2 regions of the Microbacterium azadirachtae genome follow, and region 2 is predicted to be linked to the other one. Evidence: riboswitches for the same ligand, from Rfam matches in the RefSeq annotation. Region 2 holds a riboswitch; the other holds the start of a gene.
The links. Region 2 has a riboswitch for FMN ahead of ribD (bifunctional diaminohydroxyphosphoribosylaminopyrimidine deaminase/5-amino-6-(5-phosphoribosylamino)uracil reductase RibD). Riboswitches for the same ligand answer to the same signal wherever they lie in the genome.
Positions count from the first base shown of each region.

Region 1: linked by a shared signal. The riboswitch ahead of NFX31_RS10465 (6,7-dimethyl-8-ribityllumazine synthase) and the one ahead of ribD (bifunctional diaminohydroxyphosphoribosylaminopyrimidine deaminase/5-amino-6-(5-phosphoribosylamino)uracil reductase RibD) in region 2 are both predicted to bind FMN.

Region 1 covers NZ_CP099706.1:2,183,347-2,192,904, reverse strand. Annotated here, with positions in the region: gene efeU (iron uptake transporter permease EfeU) at 1-685, shown strand, start outside; gene efeO (iron uptake system protein EfeO) at 682-1,911, shown strand; gene efeB (iron uptake transporter deferrochelatase/peroxidase subunit) at 1,913-3,238, shown strand; gene NFX31_RS10480 (LLM class flavin-dependent oxidoreductase) at 3,383-4,609, shown strand; gene NFX31_RS10475 (FMN reductase) at 4,611-5,255, shown strand; gene NFX31_RS10470 (FAD-binding oxidoreductase) at 5,318-6,670, shown strand; gene NFX31_RS10465 (6,7-dimethyl-8-ribityllumazine synthase) at 6,731-7,165, opposite strand; FMN riboswitch at 7,179-7,323, opposite strand; gene NFX31_RS10460 (response regulator) at 7,344-8,027, opposite strand; gene NFX31_RS10455 (ATP-binding protein) at 8,024-9,322, opposite strand; gene NFX31_RS10450 (cation:dicarboxylate symporter family transporter) at 9,493-9,558, shown strand, end outside.
Region 2 covers NZ_CP099706.1:1,050,410-1,059,967, reverse strand. Annotated here, with positions in the region: gene NFX31_RS04970 (exodeoxyribonuclease III) at 1-68, shown strand, start outside; gene trpS (tryptophan--tRNA ligase) at 144-1,121, shown strand; gene NFX31_RS04960 (hypothetical protein) at 1,235-1,432, opposite strand; gene NFX31_RS04955 (GNAT family N-acetyltransferase) at 1,673-2,242, shown strand; gene NFX31_RS04950 (Fpg/Nei family DNA glycosylase) at 2,300-3,175, shown strand; FMN riboswitch at 3,257-3,406, shown strand; gene ribD (bifunctional diaminohydroxyphosphoribosylaminopyrimidine deaminase/5-amino-6-(5-phosphoribosylamino)uracil reductase RibD) at 3,459-4,508, shown strand; gene NFX31_RS04940 (riboflavin synthase) at 4,508-5,176, shown strand; gene ribA (GTP cyclohydrolase II) at 5,173-6,462, shown strand; gene ribH (6,7-dimethyl-8-ribityllumazine synthase) at 6,459-6,932, shown strand; gene NFX31_RS04925 (hypothetical protein) at 6,994-7,356, shown strand; gene NFX31_RS04920 (MFS transporter) at 7,570-9,027, shown strand; gene NFX31_RS04915 (transcriptional regulator) at 9,159-9,362, shown strand; gene NFX31_RS04910 (S66 family peptidase) at 9,369-9,558, opposite strand, start outside.

The DNA.
Region 1 (9,558 bases), 1.1 Mb from region 2:
CGGCGTGGATCGTGCGCTCGAGACGGGCACCGTGTGGGCGCTCATCCTGGTCGGTTTCGTGTCGGTCGCCCGGGAGGGCGTCGAGACCACGCTGCTGCTCTGGTCGATGGTGCAGTCGTTCGGGGACGCGCCCTCGGCGATCCTCGGCGCGGCCCTCGGCCTCGTCGTCGCCGTCCTCGCCGGCTGGCTCCTCTCGCGCGGCGCCGTGCGGCTCGATCTCTCCCGCTTCTTCACCTGGACCGGCGGCTTCCTCGTCGTCATCGCCGCGGGCGTGCTCGCGTACGCGATCAGCGATCTGCAGGAGGCCGGCGTCGTGCCGGGCCCCTTCACCTCCGCCGCGCCGCTCGACGGCGCCGGAGCCGTGCTCGTGGGCGCGGCGGGCTTCCCGTTCGGATGGGCCTTCGACGTCTCGGCGGCGATCCGCCCGGACAGTGCGCTCGCGGTGCTGCTCCAGGCCGTCGTGGGCTTCATGCCGAGGATGAGCTGGATCCAGGTGATCGCCTGGGCGCTGTACCTGGCGATCGTCGGCACGCTCTTCGTGCGCGGCCTGCGCCGCGCCGCCCCGCGCGCCGCCGCCCCCTCCGTCTCCGATTCCGTCCCCTCGTCCGCGCCGGCGCTCGTCGCCGCGGAGCCGTCGGCTGCGCACATCGCGCCGACGACCGTCTCTTCCGAAGGAGCCTCATGACTCTCTCCCGCCCCATCGCCGTGCTCGGCGCGGTGACCGTCCTCGGTCTCGCCCTCACCGGCTGCGTCGCGAAGAGCGACGTCGCCGCCGCCGGACGCCTCACGGTGTCGTCGACGGCGGACGCCTGCACCGTCTCGGCGGGCACCGCGAGCAGCGGCACCCTCGCGTTCGACGTCAGCAACAAGGGCGAGGAGGTCACCGAGTTCTATCTCCTCGCGGAGGACGGCGTGCGGATCGTGGGCGAGGTCGAGAACGTGGCGCCCGGTGCGGCGCGCACGCTGACCGTGGTCGCCCAGCCCGGCAAGTACTTCACCGTCTGCAAGCCCGGCATGATCGGATCCGGCGTCGGCAAGGCGGCGTTCTCGGTGACCGGGGCGAAGGTGGCGGAGAACGGCGGAGACGCCGCGCAGAAGCAGAAGGCGCTCACCCAGTACGCCGCGTACGTGAAGGACCAGGTCGGGCAGCTGATCCCGGCGGCGAAGGCGTTCACCGACGCGTACCGCAACGGCGACGATGCGGCTGCGAAGACGCAGTTCGCGACCGTCCGCTCCTACTACGAGCGCATCGAGCCGGTCGCCGAGCAGCTCGGAACTCTCGACCCCCGCCTGGACTTCCGAGAGCTCGACGCCAAGGCCGAGGGCATCGACTGGACGGGCTTCCACCGCATCGAGAAGGATCTGTGGGCTCCGGCTGCCGGTGCCGTGAACTCGGACGGCACGACGCCCGCGACCCAGGACTGGGCGCCGTCGACGCCCGCCGAGCGTGCGGCGTTCGCCGACAAGCTCCTCGCCGATCTGCAGGAGCTCTTCGACCACGTGCACTCGGACGCGTTCGTGAAGGACCTCGAGGCCAAGGGGATCGCGGGGATCTCCAACGGGGCGATCTCCCTGCTGGACGAGGTGGCCAACGGCAAGATCACCGGTGAGGAGGACTGGTGGTCGGGCACCGACCTCTCCGACTTCGCCGCGAACGTCGAGGGATCCAAGATGGCGTTCTCCGTGGTGCGCGAGTTCGCGGAGAGCAAGGGTGCGGAGGGCAAGAAGCTCGTGGGGCAGATCGACCGCGGCTTCTCGGCGCTCGAGGCCGAGCTCGCGGTCCACGGCTCGCTGAAGGACGGCTTCGCGCCCTACTCGACGGTCACCGAGACGCAGAAGCGCGACCTCACGGATCTGCTGAACGCGCTCGCCGAGCCGCTCTCCAAGCTCACCAGCACGATCCTCGGCTGACATGAGCGTCCCCGATCCCGCGGAGGAACAGATCCCGTCGGCCCCGGAGGCATCCGCCCCGGGAGACTCCCGCGCGGCGGAGCAGAGCGACCGGCCCGGCATCAGCCGCCGCGGCCTCATCGGTTGGGCGCTCGGCAGCGGTGTGGCCGGGATCGCCGCCGGAGCCGGCGGCGCGGCGGCGATCGCGTCCAGCGGCGTCCTGGCCGGCACGCCCGCGGCGGACGAGTACGCCTTCGAGGGCGCGCATCAGGCCGGCATCACGACCCGCGTCCAGGAGCACCTGCACTTCGCGAGCTTCGACATGATGCCGCGCGCGAGCCGCGACGACCTGATCTCCCTGCTCCAGGACTGGAGCTACGCCGCATCGCGTCTCACGAAGGGGCTCGACGTGAGCGCCGCGGGCGCTGTGGGCGGCTCTCCCGAGGCGCCTCCGGACGACACCGGGGAGGCGCAGGGGCTGACCGCCGCGGGGCTCACCCTCACGATCGGCCTCGGCCCGTCGCTGTTCCTCGCCGAGGGCGACCGGTTCGGGATCGCATCCCGGCGCCCGGCCGTCCTCGCCGAGCTCCCCGGATTCGTCGGGGATGCGCTCGACGCCGCCTACACCGGCGGAGACCTGTGCATCCAGGCGTGCGCCGACGACCCGCAGGTGGCGGTGCACGCGGTGCGCAACCTGAGCCGCATCGCCTTCGGCCGGGCCCGGCTGCGCTGGTCCCAGCTCGGCTTCGGGCGCACGTCGCGCACGTCGGCCGACCAGCAGACGCCGCGCAACCTTTTCGGATACAAGGACGGCACCGCGAACATCCTGGCGGACGACGCGAAGGCGCTCGCCGAACACGTCTGGGTGGGGGAGGAGGACGAGCCGCAGTGGATGGCCGGAGGCTCGTACCTGGTGGCCCGCAAGATCGCGATGCTCGTCGAGACGTGGGATCGGCTGCGCCTGGCCGAGCAGGACCGCACCATCGGACGGGCCAAGGGCAGCGGGGCTCCGCTGTCCGGTGGTGGCGAGACGACCGAGCCGGTCTTCTCCGGCTCGGCGATCGACGAGCACTCCCACGTGCGCCTGGCGCATCCGACGGTCAACGACGGGATCCGGATCCTGCGCCGCGGCTACAACTACGTCGACGGCAACAACGACCTGGGCCGCCTGGACGCCGGGCTCTTCTTCCTCTCCTATCAGCGTTCGCCCGAGCAGTTCGTCACCCTGCAGAAGCGCCTGTCGACGGATCTCATGAGCGAGTACATCCGGCACATCGGCTCCGGGATCTGGGCGATCCCGCCCGGGGCGGAGAAGGGCTCCTACGTCGGCGCGGGGCTGTTCGCCTGACGCTGCGCAGGCTCCCCGGATCCGCGCTGGCCGGCATCCGGGATCCGGGGAATACTTCTGAGAGGCAGACGTTTCACCAGATATATTCAAGTGAATAGAAATCTGAAGGAGACAGCAGTGAGCGAGTCGAGCACCTGGTCGGGCATGCAGTTCGGCCTCATGTCGGTCAGCGACATCACCCGCAACCCGGTCACGGGGGAGACCCCCAGCGAGCGCGAGCGGATCCAGAACACCCTCACGATCGCCAAGCACGCCGAAGAGGTCGGTCTCGACGTCTTCGCGATCGGCGAGCACCACAATCCGCCGTTCTGGTCGTCGAGCCCGACGACCTTCCTCGCCGCCCTCGCCGCGCAGACCGAGCGGCTGATCGTCTCCACGTCCACGACGCTGATCACCACGAACGACCCGGTGAAGATCGCCGAGGACTACGCGATGCTGCAGCACGTCTCCGGCGGCCGCATGGACCTCATGATGGGCCGCGGCAACACCGGACCGGTGTACCCGTGGTTCGGCAAGGACATCCGGCAGGGCCTGCCGCTCGCGATCGAGAACTACGCGCTGCTGCACGAGCTGTGGACCAATGACGTCGTGGACTGGGAGGGGAAGTTCCGCACCTCGCTGCAGGGCTTCACCTCCACTCCGCGCCCCCTCGACGGCGTGGCCCCCTTCGTCTGGCACGGCTCGATCCGCACGCCCGAGATCGCCGAGCAGGCCGCCTACTACGGCGACGGCTTCTTCGCGAACAACATCTTCTGGCCCAAGGAGCACTACCAGCGCCTCATCGAGCTGTACCGGCAGCGGTTCGCGCACTACGGCCACGGCACCCCCGAGCAGGCGATCGTCGGCCTCGGCGGCCAGGTGTTCATGCGCGCGAACTCGCAGGATGCGGTGGACGAGTTCCGCCCCTACTTCGACAACGCGCCGGTCTACGGTCACGGTCCCTCCATGGAGGACTTCACCGAGATGACGCCCCTCACCGTGGGCTCGCCCCAGCAGGTGATCGACCGCTACGCCGCCATGCGCGACCACTACGGCGACTACCAGCGCCAGCTCTTCCTCATGGACCACGCCGGACTGCCGCTCAAGGTCGTGCTCGAACAGCTCGACATCCTCGGTGGCGAGGTCGTGCCGGTGCTGCGCAAGGAGCTCGCCCAGAACCGTCCGGCGTCCGTCCCCGACGCGCCCACCCACGCCGCCCGCGTGAAGGCGGTCTACGGCGACGGACCGGCGCGTGAAGCGCGTCCCGGTGCGAACCGCGGCGACAACCTGACGGCCGGCTCGCCCTACCAGGACGGCGGCGCGGTCCCGGCCCGTCGAGAGACGCAGGCCGGTGCGGCGTTCGGCGCTGCGGCCACGAAGGGGGCGAACTGAGATGGGCGCGCGTCGCATCGCGGTGATCTCCGCCGGACTCAGCAACCCGTCCTCCACGCGGATGCTCGCGGATCGGCTCGCGGCCGAGACCGCGAACCGGCTCACCGAGCTCGGATCCGAGGTGAGCGTGGACGTCATCGAGCTGCGCGACCTCGCGCACGACATCACCAACAACCTGCTCACCGGATTCGCGCCGCCGGCGCTGGACTCGGCGATCAACACGGTGGTCTCGGCCGACGGCCTCATCGTGGTCACGCCCATCTTCTCGACGAGCTACTCGGGGCTGTTCAAGTCGTTCATCGACGTGCTCGACCCGGACGCCCTGACGGGCAAGCCCGTGCTGATCGGCGCGAACGCCGGGACGGCGCGGCACTCGCTCGCGATCGACTACGCGATCCGCCCGCTGTTCACGTACCTGCACGCGGAGCCGGTCTCGACGGGCGTGTTCGCCGCATCCAGCGACTGGGGCGCGAAGGCCGACGACGTCGCCCCGCTCAGCACGCGCATCGAGCGCGGCGCGCGGGAGCTCGCCGCGGCGATGGCGCGGCGCGAGCCGGCCGCGGACAAGGATCCGTTCGATCCGGGCAGCTATCTCGGTGAGGGCCGCTCCTTCGGTCACCTGCTCGGCGGTCTCGCGGGCGAGTAGCCGGGGGGAGGGAAGGGGCATGACGCCCCTGCGATGTCGGTGCGGCATCGTAGGGTGACGGCATGCCCCTTCCCTCTGCGCTCCACGCCCTCAGCGGCACCTTCGACGGCCCCGTCCTGCTCTCCGGGGACGACGGGTTCGATGCGGCACGCCGCCCCTGGAACCTCGCGATCGATCAGACGCCCGCCGCCGTCGCGACGCCCGCCGGGCTCGACGACCTGCGGCGGCTCCTCGCCGCCGCGCGCGACGCCGGCACCCCGATCGCCGTGCAGCCCAGCGGCCACGGCGCCTCAGGCGACCTGGCCGGCGCCCTGATCGTGCGCACGGCCGCATTCGACCGGCTCGACGTCGATCTCGACGCCGGCGTCGTCGTGGTGGGCAGCGGGGTGCGCTGGGGCGCCGTTGTCGCAGCGCTCGAGGGCACCGGCTGGGCGGCGCCTGCGGGCACCAGCCCCGTCGTCTCCGTCGCGGGCTACACGCTCGGCGGCGGGCATTCCTGGTTCAGCCGGACGGCGGGACTCGGGTCCGACAACCTGCGTGCGGCCTGGGTCCTGCGTACGGACGGCACGCACGAGCGGGTCGACGACGTCAGCGATCCCGAGACGATGTGGGCTCTGCGCGGCGCCGGCGGGATCGCGGGCATCGTCACGGCGCTCGAGATCGACCTGGTCCGCACACCCGCGCAGTGGGGGGCCGCCCTGACGTTCGACGCGGCCGACTCGGCCGCGGTCATCCGCGCCGTGCGCGACTTCGCCGAGCACGCGCCGGCGACGCTGAACGTCTTCACGAACTCGATGCGCATGCCGGACGCGCCGATGCTCCCCGAGGAGATCCGGGGTCGCAGCTTCCTCTCCGTGCAGGCGCTGTCCTCGGACGGCCCGGCCGACGCCTTCCTCGACGCCCTGCGGGGTGCGGCGGCCGTGCAGCGCGAGCTCGTCGGCCCGACGTCGCCCGCAACCCTCGCGGCAGCGTCGGGCGAACCGACCGATCCGACCCCGGGGCGTGGGGCCGCGCTCGCGCTGGCGCAGCTCGACGACGCGACGATCTCGGCTCTCGTCGACTTCCGGCAGGCGCCCGAGCAGTGGCCGATCGTCGGGATCGACCTGAGGATGCTCGGCGGAGCGCTCGACTCGCCGCGTCGTGCCGGGTTCTCCTCACTCGCCTCGGCCGGATGGCTGCTGCATGCCCTCGTCCCGGTCTTCCCCGAAGCCCCGGCCGAACCGGGCGACGCGAGCATCGCGGGCCTGCTCGCCCTCCTCGCCCCCGCGGCCGCCGACCGCACGATCCCCACGTTCCTCGCTCCGGGTCAGACGCTCGAGCACTGCGGCACGGCGGCCGACATCGATCGGCTGCGTGCCGTGCGCGCGAGCGCCGACCCCGACGGCATCCTTCACGAAGGGCGCCTGCCGCGCTGAGCGCCCCGCGGGCGCGCCTCGCACTGTGCCGAGGCGCGCCCGCGGGCCGGGCGGCTCGGCTCAGCCGATCGCCGCGAGGCTCTCGATGGTCGCCGAGACGGCGTCGGCGAGCTCACGCCCCTTCACCGCGAAGTGCCGGGTGAAGTAGTCGCGATGCTCGGCGTGCTCGTGGAAGTGGTGCGGCGTGAGCACGGCGGAGAACACCGGGACATCGGTCTCCAGCTGCACGCGCATCAGCGCGTCCACGACGGTCCCGGCGACGAAGTCGTGCCGATAGATCCCGCCGTCGACGACCAGAGCGCTGGTCGCGATGGCGGCGTACCGTCCGGTGACGGCCAGGCGCTTCGCATGCAGCGGGATCTCGAACGCTCCCGGCACGCGGAAGACGTCGACCTCGTCGATGCCGAGCTCGGTCAGCCGCTCACGGAACGCGGAGACGGCCTGGTCGACGATCTCCGCGTGCCACTGGGCGGCGACGATGGCGATTCTGGGCATGGTGCACTGCTCCTTCTGTCCTCTCTCATCCGGACTCTGACCGTCGGCTCCGGATTCGCACCGGATCGGCGGTCCCCGCCATGGGGACCGTTCGCGGGCTCGCGCGGCTTGGCCGCGACACCGCCGGTGGGGACTTCCACCCCGCCCTGAGGACAGGACGACGCTATCATCGCGACGGTCAGGATCCGGCGCCCGCCAGCCGGTAGGCCGTCTCCGGCCGTCCGGGGGTGCCGTAGCGGGGCGCGCGGGTGGCGACGCGCGCGTCCACCAGGTGCTCGAGGTAGCGGCGCGCCGTCACCCGGGAGACCCCCACGAGCGGCGCGGCCTCGCCGGCCGACAGCTCGCCGTGCGCGCGCAGGGCGGCGGTGACCGCCTGCAGCGTCTCCGCGGTGAGCCCCTTGGGCAGCACCACCGCACCGGTGGGCGGACCGCCGACGAGGGCGTCGATCTCGTCCTGGCTCGCCGCCCCCGTGATGCCGATCGCGCGCGCCCGGCGCTCCGCGTACTGCTGCATGCGCTCGCGGAACACGCGGAACGGGAACGGCTTGAGCAGATACTGGGCCACCCCGAGCGCCGACATCCTCCGCACGGCGTCGACCTCGCGCACGCTCGTCACCGCGATCACGTCGATGTCCGCGTCTGCGGCGCGGATCTGCCGGAGCACGTCGATCCCGGATCCGTCCGGCATGGTGATGTCGAGCAGGACGAGGTCGATGCGGTCGCCCACCTCGGCGATCGCGGTGAGCGCCGCGCGCACGCCGGTGCATTCACCGACCACCGCGAAGCCGTCGAGCCGCTCGACGTAAGCGGTGTGCAGCTCGAGCGTGAGCGGATCGTCGTCGACGATCAGGACGCCGATCATCGACGTCGCGCCTTCGCCGGCGCCGCGGGAAGCGTCACGCGGAAGGTCGTGGGATCGTTCGTGACCGTGATGCTCCCGCCCGCCGCCTGCACGACGTCGCGGACCAGGGCGAGACCGACGCCGCGTCCCGCTCGATCGCTGGGCTTGGTGGAGACGCCGTGCTCGAACACGCGGTCGCCGAGGTCCGCCGGGATGCCAGGGCCGCTGTCCGAGACCGTGATGGCGACCTCGCCGCCTTCCGCGGGAGCGATCTCCACCCGCACCCAGCGACCGGCGTCGTCGGTCGCGTCCTGGCCGGCCGCGTCCAGCGCGTTGTCGATGAGGTTGCCGACCACGGCGACCGCGTCGACGGGATCCAGGTCCGCGCGCGGCGCGGTGGGATCGACGACGACCTGCCAGTGCACGCGGCGCTCCTTGGCCTGCGAGGCCTTGCCGAGTAGGAGCGCGGCGACGGTCGGGTCCCCGTCGCGCAGCGTCATCTGGTCGATCACCGACTGGCTCTGCACCGACGAGTCCGAGAGCAGCGCGATCGCCTCGTCCTTGCGATCGAGCTCGAGCAGGGCGAGTGCGGTGTGCAGCCGGTTGCCGTGCTCGTGGGTCTGCGCGCGCAGCGCCTCGCCGAGCGTGCGCACGGACTCGAATCCCGCGACGGCGTCGCGCACGTCGCGGGCGTTCAGGTCGCCGGTGATCCTGCGGGTCGCGAGCCGTGCGAGCACCGCGCCCACCGCGCCCAGGGCGACGACCGCGAGGGTGAGCAGCACGATCACGGGCAAGCGGCGCAGCAGCGCTCCGGCGAGCGACTCCACCGTGACACCGGCGGAGACCCAGCCGACGACTGCGCCCCCGGCGTCGTGCACGGGCGAGATCGTGCGCACCGACGGGCCGAGCGTACCGGTGTACTGCTCGGTGAGGGTGCGTCCGTCGGCGGGGATCGTCCCCAGGTAGTGCCCGCCCACCTGCGCGGGATCCGGGTGCGTGAGACGCACGCCGTCCCGGTCCATCACCGTGATGAAGTCCAGACCCGCGCCGGTGCGTGCCGACTCCACATAGGCGCGCAGGCTCGCCTCCGCGGCCGGACGGTCGCTCGCGGTCACGGCCGACCGCACGAGCGGCGCGGCCGACAGGGCGTGCGCGATCGCGGCGGTGACGTGCTCGGCCTCCTGCCGTGCCGAGGTCTGCGCCTCCCAGGTCAGGAACACGCCGATCGCCGCGCCGATCAGCAGCACGGATCCGATCAGCAGCGCGAAGACGCGCGATGCCGCGCTGCGCACCCGCGCCCGTCGTGTCGTCGCCATCGCCGATCCTGACCTCCTCAGCCAGTATGCGCGAGGCCGCACGGTGCGCGCCGGGTCCGTCGCGCTTTCAATACGAACAGAACTCGTCCCCGCCTGCCGGTCGTCCGCAGGATGGTCGGCACGGCCCGCCCGAAGTGGTGCGGGCGTCCTGTAATCCAGCGGAGGCGATGATGGCTCTCACCGAAGGTTTCTCACTCCCACGGCACGACTGGCGCCGCGGCAAGAGCTCCTGGGAC
Region 2 (9,558 bases):
CCCGGGCCGCCACGTACGCCGAGCGGTGGAGCGACCACACGCCGGTCATCGTCGACTACACGTACTGACCGAGGCTGCGGTCGGGGGGCTGTGTGCCGTCCCCGTAGGATTGGTTCGTGACCAAGCCCCGCCTCTACTCCGGAATGCAGCCCTCCGCCGACTCCCTCCAGGCCGGCAACTACATCGGGGCGCTCCTGCAGTGGCGGGACCTGCAGAACTCCTACGACGCGTTCTTCTCCGTCGTCGACCTGCACGCGATCACCGTGCCGCAGGATCCCGCCGAGCTGCGCGAGAAGACCCGTCGCACCGCGGCGCAGTACATCGCCGCCGGCATCGAGCCCTCGCAGTCCACGCTGTACGTGCAGTCGCATGTGCGCGCCCACGCCGAGCTGGCCTGGATCCTCAGCACCATCACCGGCTTCGGCGAGGCCGGCCGGATGACGCAGTTCAAGGACAAGTCCTCGCGCTTCGGCGCCGACGCGACCTCGGTCGGGCTCTTCACCTACCCGGTGCTGATGGCCGCGGACATCCTGCTGTATCAGACCGACGTCGTGCCGGTGGGCGACGACCAGAAGCAGCACGTCGAGCTGACGCGCGACCTCGCGGAGCGCTTCAACTCGCGCTTCGGAGAGACGTTCGTGGTGCCGATCCCCGTGATCCAGAAGGACACGGCGCGCATCTACGACCTGCAGAACCCGACGTCGAAGATGTCGAAGTCGGCCGAGTCCGACGCGGGCGTGCTGTGGCTGCTGGACGATCCGGCGAAGTCGGCGAAGAAGGTCATGCGCGCCGTGACCGACAACGAGGGCTCGGTGCGCTACGACCGCGAGAACAAGCCCGGCGTCTCCAACCTGCTCACGATCTACGCGGCCCTCACCGGCCGCCAGATCGCGTCGATCGAGGACGAGTACGCGGGACGCGGCTACGGCGACTTCAAGAAGGGCCTCGCCGAGGTCGTCGTGAACGAGTTCGGCCCGGTGCGTGAGCGCGCGAACGAGCTGCTCGCCGATCCGGCGGAACTGGACCGGATCCTCGCGGCCAACGCCGCCCGTGCCGACGAGGTCGCCGACAAGACCCTCGCCGACGTGTACGACCGGGTCGGACTGCTCCGCCGCGTCTGAGCCCGGTGCCGTGGGTTGCACACCCGCGAACCGACGCAACGCAGGAGATTCCGCTCCCCTCGGGCGATCCGGGGCCCTTCGGTGCCGATTATCCTGCGTTCTGTCTCTCCGCCTCAGCGGCGAAGGGCCAGAAGAGCCCGGACGGCATCCGTGAGCACGCGGGGCGTGGTGAGGACCATGCTGGCGGTGGGCCGGATGCAGACATGCCCTCGTGCAGCGAGCGCGAGGTCGCGCCATCGATCCCGCTCCTGCGGGGCCCACCCGGAGAGGGAGCGGTCCAGCGGAATCCCGAACGCGTCGACGTCAGCCATACGGCGATCGTTCCCGTGCGCGCACCGACATGGAGGCGCCCTCACGTGATCGGTGGACAACTGCTCCGTGGCCTGATCTGTGCAGGAGGTCCTGGTCAGCGGCCCCGCGCGAACACAACGCAGGAGATCAGGTCCCTGCCCGGACTCATCCGGGAGTTGGACCCCTTTTCTCCTGCGTTGTGTACGCGGGTGGTCGGGACAGCCACCAGGGGAGCCGGCGGCGGGGCCTAGGCTGGGCCGATGGAACCGGTCGAGCTGCGCACACCCCGCCTGATCCTGCACGCCCCGACGTCCGCCGATGTCGACGCGATCACGACGGCGTGCCAGGATCCGGAGATCCCGCGGTGGACCACAGTGCCGAGCCCCTACGTCCGCGCCGACGCCGAGGACTTCGTCCGCCTCATCGGCGAGTGGTGGGAGGACGGATCCGAGACCGTGTGGGCGGCATACGCCGACGGCGAGCTCGTCGCATCCATCGGCCTGCACCACATCGTCGATCACCCGACCGGCGACGATGCCGAGCTCGGCTACTGGGTCGCCGCGCCGGCGCGCGGCCGCGGGTACCTCACCGAGGCGGCCCGTGCCGTCATCGACTGGGGGTTCGCCGAGCTGGGCCTGGCCCGCATCCGGTGGCGCGCGGTGGTCGGCAACGTCCCCTCGGCGCGGAGCGCCCGGGCGCTCGGGTTCCGCTATGAGGGTCTCCTGCGCCAGGGACTGGCCGGTCCGCGCGGGCGGGACGACGGATGGAGCGGCGGGCTGCTGCGCACCGACGACCGCACGCCGGTGGACTGGCCGATCGACCTCGGCTGACCGGCCGCGGTCCCGGTCGGCGGCCCCGATGTCGTCCTCCGGTGGCAGGATGTTCCCATGCCGGAGATGCCAGAGGTGCAAGGGCTGGTCGACTTCCTCGCCGAGCGCGCGGTCGGGCTGAAGGTCACGCGCGCGTCCGTGTCGGCGATCTCCGCGCTCAAGACCTACGACCCGCCGGTGACGGCGCTGCCCGGGTCCACTGTCCGCGCGGCGACGCGGCATGGCAAGTACCTGGATCTGACGCTGGAGAGCGCCGCGGAGCCGGGGCTGCACCTCGTGTTCCACCTCGCCAAGGCCGGCTGGCTGCGCTGGTACGACGCCCTGCCGACCACGCTGATCCGGCCCGGGAAGTCTCCGATCGCGCTGCGCGTGGCGTTCGACGACGGCAGCGGGTTCGACCTCACCGAGGCCGGCACGAAGAAGTCCCTCGCCGTGTACGTCGTGCGGGATCCGGCCGAGGTCCCCGGAATCGCCCGGCTCGGGCCGGATCCGCTGGACCCGGCGTTCACCCGTGACGCGTTCGCCGCGCTGCTCGAGGGCAGGCGCACGCAGATCAAGGGGCTGCTGCGCGACCAGGGCGTGATCGGCGGCATCGGCAACGCCTACTCCGACGAGATCCTGCACGCCGCCCGGATGTCGCCGTACGCGCCCGCCGGAGGCCTCGGCGACGACGACGTGACGCGGCTGTACGACGCGATGCAGACCACGCTGCGCGAGGCCGTCGCCGCCGCGAGCGGCAAGCCGCCGGCCGACCTCAAGGACGCGAAGAGGCGCGGCATGCAGGTGCACGCCCGCCGGGGCGAGGCCTGTCCCGTCTGCGGCGACACGGTGCGCAGCGTGTTCTTCGCCGACCGCTCGCTCGAGTACTGCCCCACCTGTCAGACCGGCGGCAAGGTGCTCGCGGACCGGCGACTGTCCCGGCTGCTGAAGTAGCCGACCGCGACATGGGACGTCATAGATGCATCCGCCGGAATGAAACCGGAACCGGCGCGTTGACTAAGCTGAGAGCAACACAACGTGCTCCGGGGTCGGTGAGAATCCGAACCGGCGGTGACAGTCCGCGAACCGAGGATCCGACCGGGATCCGAGGCCGATCCGGTGGAATTCCGGGACCGACGGTGATGCGAGCGAGAGCTTGCGAGTCCGGATGAGAGGAAGCACGCACGATCGTCGTGCGCCCGACCCCGACTCCCTGAACAAGGACGAAGAAGGCGACATGACGGCGACAGCGGCAGAGCGCGCAGCGATGGCGCACGCTCTCGAGGTCGCGCGCCGCGGACCCCGTGGCCTGAATCCGCAGGTCGGCGCCGTGATCCTCTCCCCGAGCGGCGAGATGCTCGCCGACGGGTGGCATCGCGGATCCGGCACGCCGCACGCCGAGGTCGACGCGCTCTCGAAGCTCGCCCCGGAACAGCTCCGCGGCGCCACCGCCGTGGTCACGCTCGAGCCCTGCAACCACACGGGCCGCACCGGACCCTGCGCACAGGCGCTCATCGACGCCGGCGTCGCCCGCGTCGTGTACGCGCTGGACGATCCGGGAGTCGTGTCCGGCGGCGGCGCAGAGCGGATGCGCGCGGCCGGCATCGATGTCGAGTCCGGGGAGCAGGCCGATGCGGCGGAGGCGCTCATCGGCGACTGGCTGACGGTGCAGCGCCTGGGGCGCCCGCACGTCACCGTGAAGTGGGCGCAGAGCCTGGACGGCCGCGCCGCCGCGGCGGACGGATCCAGCCAGTGGATCACCGGCCCCGAGGCACGGGCCGACGTGCACCGCCGCCGCGCCGCCGCGGACGCCATCGTGGTGGGCACCGGCACGGTGCTCGCCGACGACCCCGCGCTCACCGCGCGCGACGGCGACGCACTGCTCCCCCATCAGCCGATCCCCGTCGTGATCGGCTCGCGGACGACACCGGCCGACGCGGCCGTGCGCCGGCACCCGCACGCCCCCCTGTTCTACTCCGGTCACGAGCTCGACGCGGTGCTCGCGGAGCTGCGGGAACGCGGCGTCCAGCGCGTGTTCGTCGAGGGGGGTCCGACCCTGGCGAGCGCCTTCGTCGCGGCCGGCCTCGCCGACCAGGTCCTCGCGTATGTCGCCCCGGTCCTGCTCGGCGGCCCGCGGCTCGCGCTCACCGACATCGGCGTGACCTCGATCGACGAGGCGCACCGGCTCGTCGTCGACGAGTGGCTGCCGCTGGGCCCGGATCTGCTGGCGATCGCCCGCCCGCTGACGTCGGGCGAGAACACATCCCGGAACGAAGGAGACGCCTGATGTTCACCGGAATCATCGAGGAGATCGGCGAGATCACGGCGATCACGCCCGAGGGAGACGGCTGGCGCCTGACCGTGCGCGCCCCCCGGGCCGCGTCCGACGCGGTGCACGGCGAGTCGATCGCCGTGAGCGGGGTGTGCCTGACCGTGGTCGCGTCGACCGCCGAGACGTTCGACGCGGACGTCATGAAGCAGACGCTCGACGTGGCCGCGATCGGCGGCGCGACGGTGGGCACCCGCGTCAACATCGAGAAGGCCATGCCGGTCGGCGCCCGGCTGGGCGGGCACATCGTGCAGGGCCACGTCGACGGCGTCGGCGAGGTGCTCGAGGTGCGACCCGGCGCCGAGTGGAGCGTGCTGCGGATCTCGCTGCCCGGCGACCTCGCACCGCTCGTCGTGGACAAGGGATCCATCTCGGTCGACGGCACCTCCCTGACGGTCAGCGCGGTGAGCGCGCCGGCCGCGGACGCCGCGTGGTTCGAGGTGTCCCTCATCCCCGAGACCCTCGCCGCCACCACGCTCGGAACCCGCGCCGTCGGCGACCGCGTGAACCTCGAGACCGACATCCTCGCCCGGCACGTGGAGCGCCTGCTCGCCTTCCGTGCCGCGGGCGACCCCGAAGTCCCCGGCGCCGACCGCGCCGTCACAACGGAAGGAGGCTCGCGATGAGCCTTTCCACCATCGAGGAGGCGCTGGAGTCGCTCCGCGCCGGACGCCCCGTGCTCGTCGCGGACGACGAGAACCGCGAGAACGAGGGCGACGTGATCCTCTCCGCCGAGCTCGCGACCCCCGAATGGGTCGCGTGGACGGTGCGCTGGACCTCCGGCTACCTGTGCGCGCCCATGCCCGCCGACATCGCCGACGCGCTGAACCTCCCGCCCATGGTCGAGGCCAACGAGGACGCCCGCAGCACCGCGTACACGATCAGCGTCGACGCGGCGAGCGGCGTCACGACCGGCATCAGCGCCGCCGACCGCGCCCGCACCCTGAACGTGCTCGCGGACGCGGCGTCGACGCCGTCCGATCTCATCCGCCCCGGTCACGTGCTGCCGTTGCGCGCCGTGGACGGCGGCGTGCGTCAGCGCGGCGGGCACACCGAGGCCGCGGTCGAGCTGATGCGTCTCGCGGGGCTGCGCCCCATCGGCGCGATCGCCGAGGTCGTCGCCGAGGACGGGAGCATGATGCGCCTGCCCGGACTGCTGGAGCTCGGCGAGCGCGACGGGATCCCGGTGATCACGATCGAGCAGCTCGTCGCACACCTCAACGAGGTCGACCCGCGGGACGAGGCCGACTGCGTCGCGAACAACACGCGCCGCCGGGTCAGCCTACGCGCGGACGCGACCGTTCCCACCACGCACGGGGTGTTCCGTTTCCTCGCCTACAAGGACCGCATCACCGGCACCGACCACATCGCGGTCGTCTCCGGCGAGCCCACCGAGACCGCGCTCGTGCGCGTGCACTCGGAGTGCCTGACCGGCGAGGCGTTCGGTTCGCTGAAGTGCGAGTGCGGCCCCCAGCTGGACGCCGCGCTCGACGCCATCGAGCAGGACGGCGGCATCGTCATCTACATGCGCGGCCACGAGGGACGCGGCATCGGCCTCATCAACAAGCTGCGCGCGTATGCGCTGCAGGAGGAGGGGCTCGACACGGTCGACGCGAACCTCGCCCTGGGTCTGCCCGCGGACGCCCGCGACTATGCGGCGGCGGCCGGGATCCTCAGCGACCTCGGGGTCAAGAAGGTGCGGCTGCTGACCAACAACACCGACAAGGTCGCGCAGCTGCGCCAGCTGGGACTGGACGTGATCGAGCAGGTTCCCCTGATCGTCGGCGTCGGCCCCAACAACCACCAGTACCTCGAGACCAAGCGCGACCGCATGGGCCACATCATCGGCGAGTCCGAGCTCGCCGCCGCCCTGGCCGCCAACACGGCCGACAACGCAGAGGAGCACGCATGAGCGGCGCGGGAGCACCGACCACCGGAGGATTCGACGCGAGCGGCCTGAACGTCGTCATCGTCGCCGGCACCTGGCACGAGACGATCACGAACGGCCTGATCGCCGGCGCCCAGCGGGTGCTCGAGGAGACCGGGGCGAACCACCGTCTGGTGCGCGTCCCGGGATCGTTCGAGCTCGCCGTGGCGGCGCAGGCGGCGTTCGCCGGCGGCGCCGACGCCGTGGTCGCGCTCGGCGTGATCATCCGCGGCGGCACCCCGCACTTCGAGTACGTCTCGGCGGCGACCACCGACGGCCTCACCCGGGTCTCGCTGGACGCGGGCAAGCCCGTCGGCTTCGGCGTGCTCACGCTGGACGACGAGCAGCAGGGTCTCGACCGCGCCGGGCTCGAGGGCTCCAAGGAGGACAAGGGTGCCGAGGCGGCGGACGCCGCGCTGCGCACCGCCCAGGTGATCCGGTCGCTGCGCGGCTGAGCGCCCGCGGCTGAGGCGAGCCTGCCTGGCGAGGGGGCGGACGCGGGCATAGCCTGTGCTCATGCAGACCCTCCGCGAGATCGTCGTCTTCATCCACCTGATCGGCTTCGCCACGCTGTTCGGCGCCTGGCTGGCCCAGGCGTTCGGGGGCAAGCGCCAGTTCACGCAGCTCATGAACATCGGCCTCGCGATCGCCGGTGTCGCGGGCCTCGCGCTCGCCGCCCCCTGGGGCATCGACTGGACGCCCGGGATGAGCTTCTACATCAAGATCACGGTGAAGCTCGTGGTCCTGATCATCATCGGCGCCCTGCTCGGCATCGGCATGGGTCGCCAGAAGCGCGGCGAGACCGTTCCTGGCGGCATGTTCTGGACGGTCGGGATCCTGGCCCTGCTGAACGCCGGGCTCGGCTTCTTCTGGCACTGAGCGCTCCGCACCACCTCGTCGAACGCGGGATCCGGTCATCCGGGTCCCGCGTTCGTCGTTCATCCGACAGGGCGCATACGTCCTCGTCGTCATACTCCGCGGTGGTCGCGTGTCCGCCTGTGGATCGGCTGAACGCCGGGCGTAGACTCCCCCGTGCTGCCGCACGGCTGGGGGGCCCGGCGAGCGTGATCGACGTACCGACCGGAGGACTGCATGAGCACCGCCACGACCGCACCCGCCAATCCTCGATCGCGGGTGATCCTCGCCAGCCTCATCGGCACGACGATCGAGTTCTACGACTTCTACGTCTACGCGACGGCGGCGGTGCTGGTCTTCCCCATCCTGTTCTTCCCGACCGGGAACGACACCACGGCGCTGCTCGCGTCGTTCGGCGTGTTCGGCGCGGCGATGATCGCCCGCCCGATCGGCGCGATGGTGTTCGGCCACTTCGGCGACCGTTACGGCCGCAAGGCCACCCTCGTCGCCTCGCTGCTCACGATGGGCATCGCGACCTTCCTGATCGGCGTGCTGCCCACGTTCCAGCAGATCAACTGGTGGGCGGCGCTGCTGCTGCTCATCCTGCGTCTCGCGCAGGGATTCGCGCTCGGAGGCGAGTGGTCGGGCGCCGCGCTCGTCGCCACGGAGAACGCCCCGGAGGGCAAGCGCGCCTGGTACGGCTCGTTCCCGCAGCTGGGGGCGCCGCTCGGCTTCATCATCGCGAACGGCCTGTTCCTGATCATCAACGCCCTGCTGCCGCACGCCTCGGATCCGACGCAGAAGTCGGAGGCGTTCCTCGGCTGGGGCTGGCGGGTGCCGTTCCTGTTCTCGGCCGTGATGGTGATCATCGGGCTGTGGGTGCGGCTGAAGCTCGTCGAGTCGGACACCTTCAAGCGCGCCGAGGTCAAGGGCACGATCCGCAAGCTGCCGCTTGCGACCGTCTTCCGCCATCACTGGAAGCACCTGATCCTCGGCACGTTCGTGATGCTGGCGACCTATGTGCTGTTCTACCTGATGACGAACTTCACGCTGTCGTTCGGCACGAAGCCGTGGTCGGTCGAGATCGCGTCCGCCGCGGCGCAGAAGGCGGCCGAGGCGAAGGGCGCCCCGTTCGACCCGGCCGCATTCGCGGCGCAGTTCTACCCGGGTCAGGGGTTCGGCTACACCGACTTCGTGGTGATGCAGATCATCGGCGTCGTGTTCTTCGGGATCTTCACGCTGCTGTCCGGTCCGTGGGCGGATCGGATCGGGCGGCGCACGCTGCTGATCTGGACGACGGTCGCGATCATCCTCTTCGGCTTCACCTTCCCGCTCTTCCTCGGGCGGCACGCCGGTGAGCCGTTCGCCGCGGTGCTGACCCAGTCGTTCCTGATCCTCGGCTTCCTGCTCATGGGCACGACGTTCGGGCCGATGGGCGCGCTGCTGCCCGAGCTGTTCCCCACGAATGTGCGGTACACCGGCTCCGCGGTCGCGTACAACGTCTCGTCGATCCTCGGCGCCGCCGTGGCGCCCCTGATCGCGGTGTGGCTGTGGCAGCTCGCCGACGGCTCGCCCGTGCTCGTGGGCATCTACCTCTCGGCCATGGCCGTGCTGACGCTCATCGCCCTGATCCTCATCCCCGAGACCAAGGACCACGACTACGAGGACGACCTGGGCGTGCCCACGCTGCCCTGATCGGGGCCGTCCTCCCTGCGCGGCGATCGGGATCCGCCGACGGATCCTGTCCGCCGCAGGCGAAAGGGAAACTGTCAACATCGATTGACAGACCTCGCGGCGTCAACAAGCATTGACACCAGGAGGTCACCATGATGAGGACGGCGAACGATCTGGATCCCCAGGGCGAGCCGCTCGCCGAGCTGCACCGGCTGGTCGCGGTGCGCCGCGACATCGCCCGCGCCGAGGAGGTGCAGGTGCGCCGCGCCCGTGCGGCAGGCTACTCGTGGCAGGCGATCGCGAGCGCGCTGGGCACCACCCGGCAGGCCGCGCATCGCCGATTCGGCCGGCGCTGAGGCGGCTCACGCGTAGTCGGCCACGACACGGCGCGCGGCGCCGTCCAGCGCGACCGCACCGCCGTACGGAACGATCCACTGCGGCCGGGTGTGCCCGAACGGCACGCCGATGCACACCACGGCGTCGGGGTTGTAGCGCTCCATCGCGGCGAGCACGGCATCGCGCTGCTCAGCGCGGATCCTGCGCCGCTCGCCC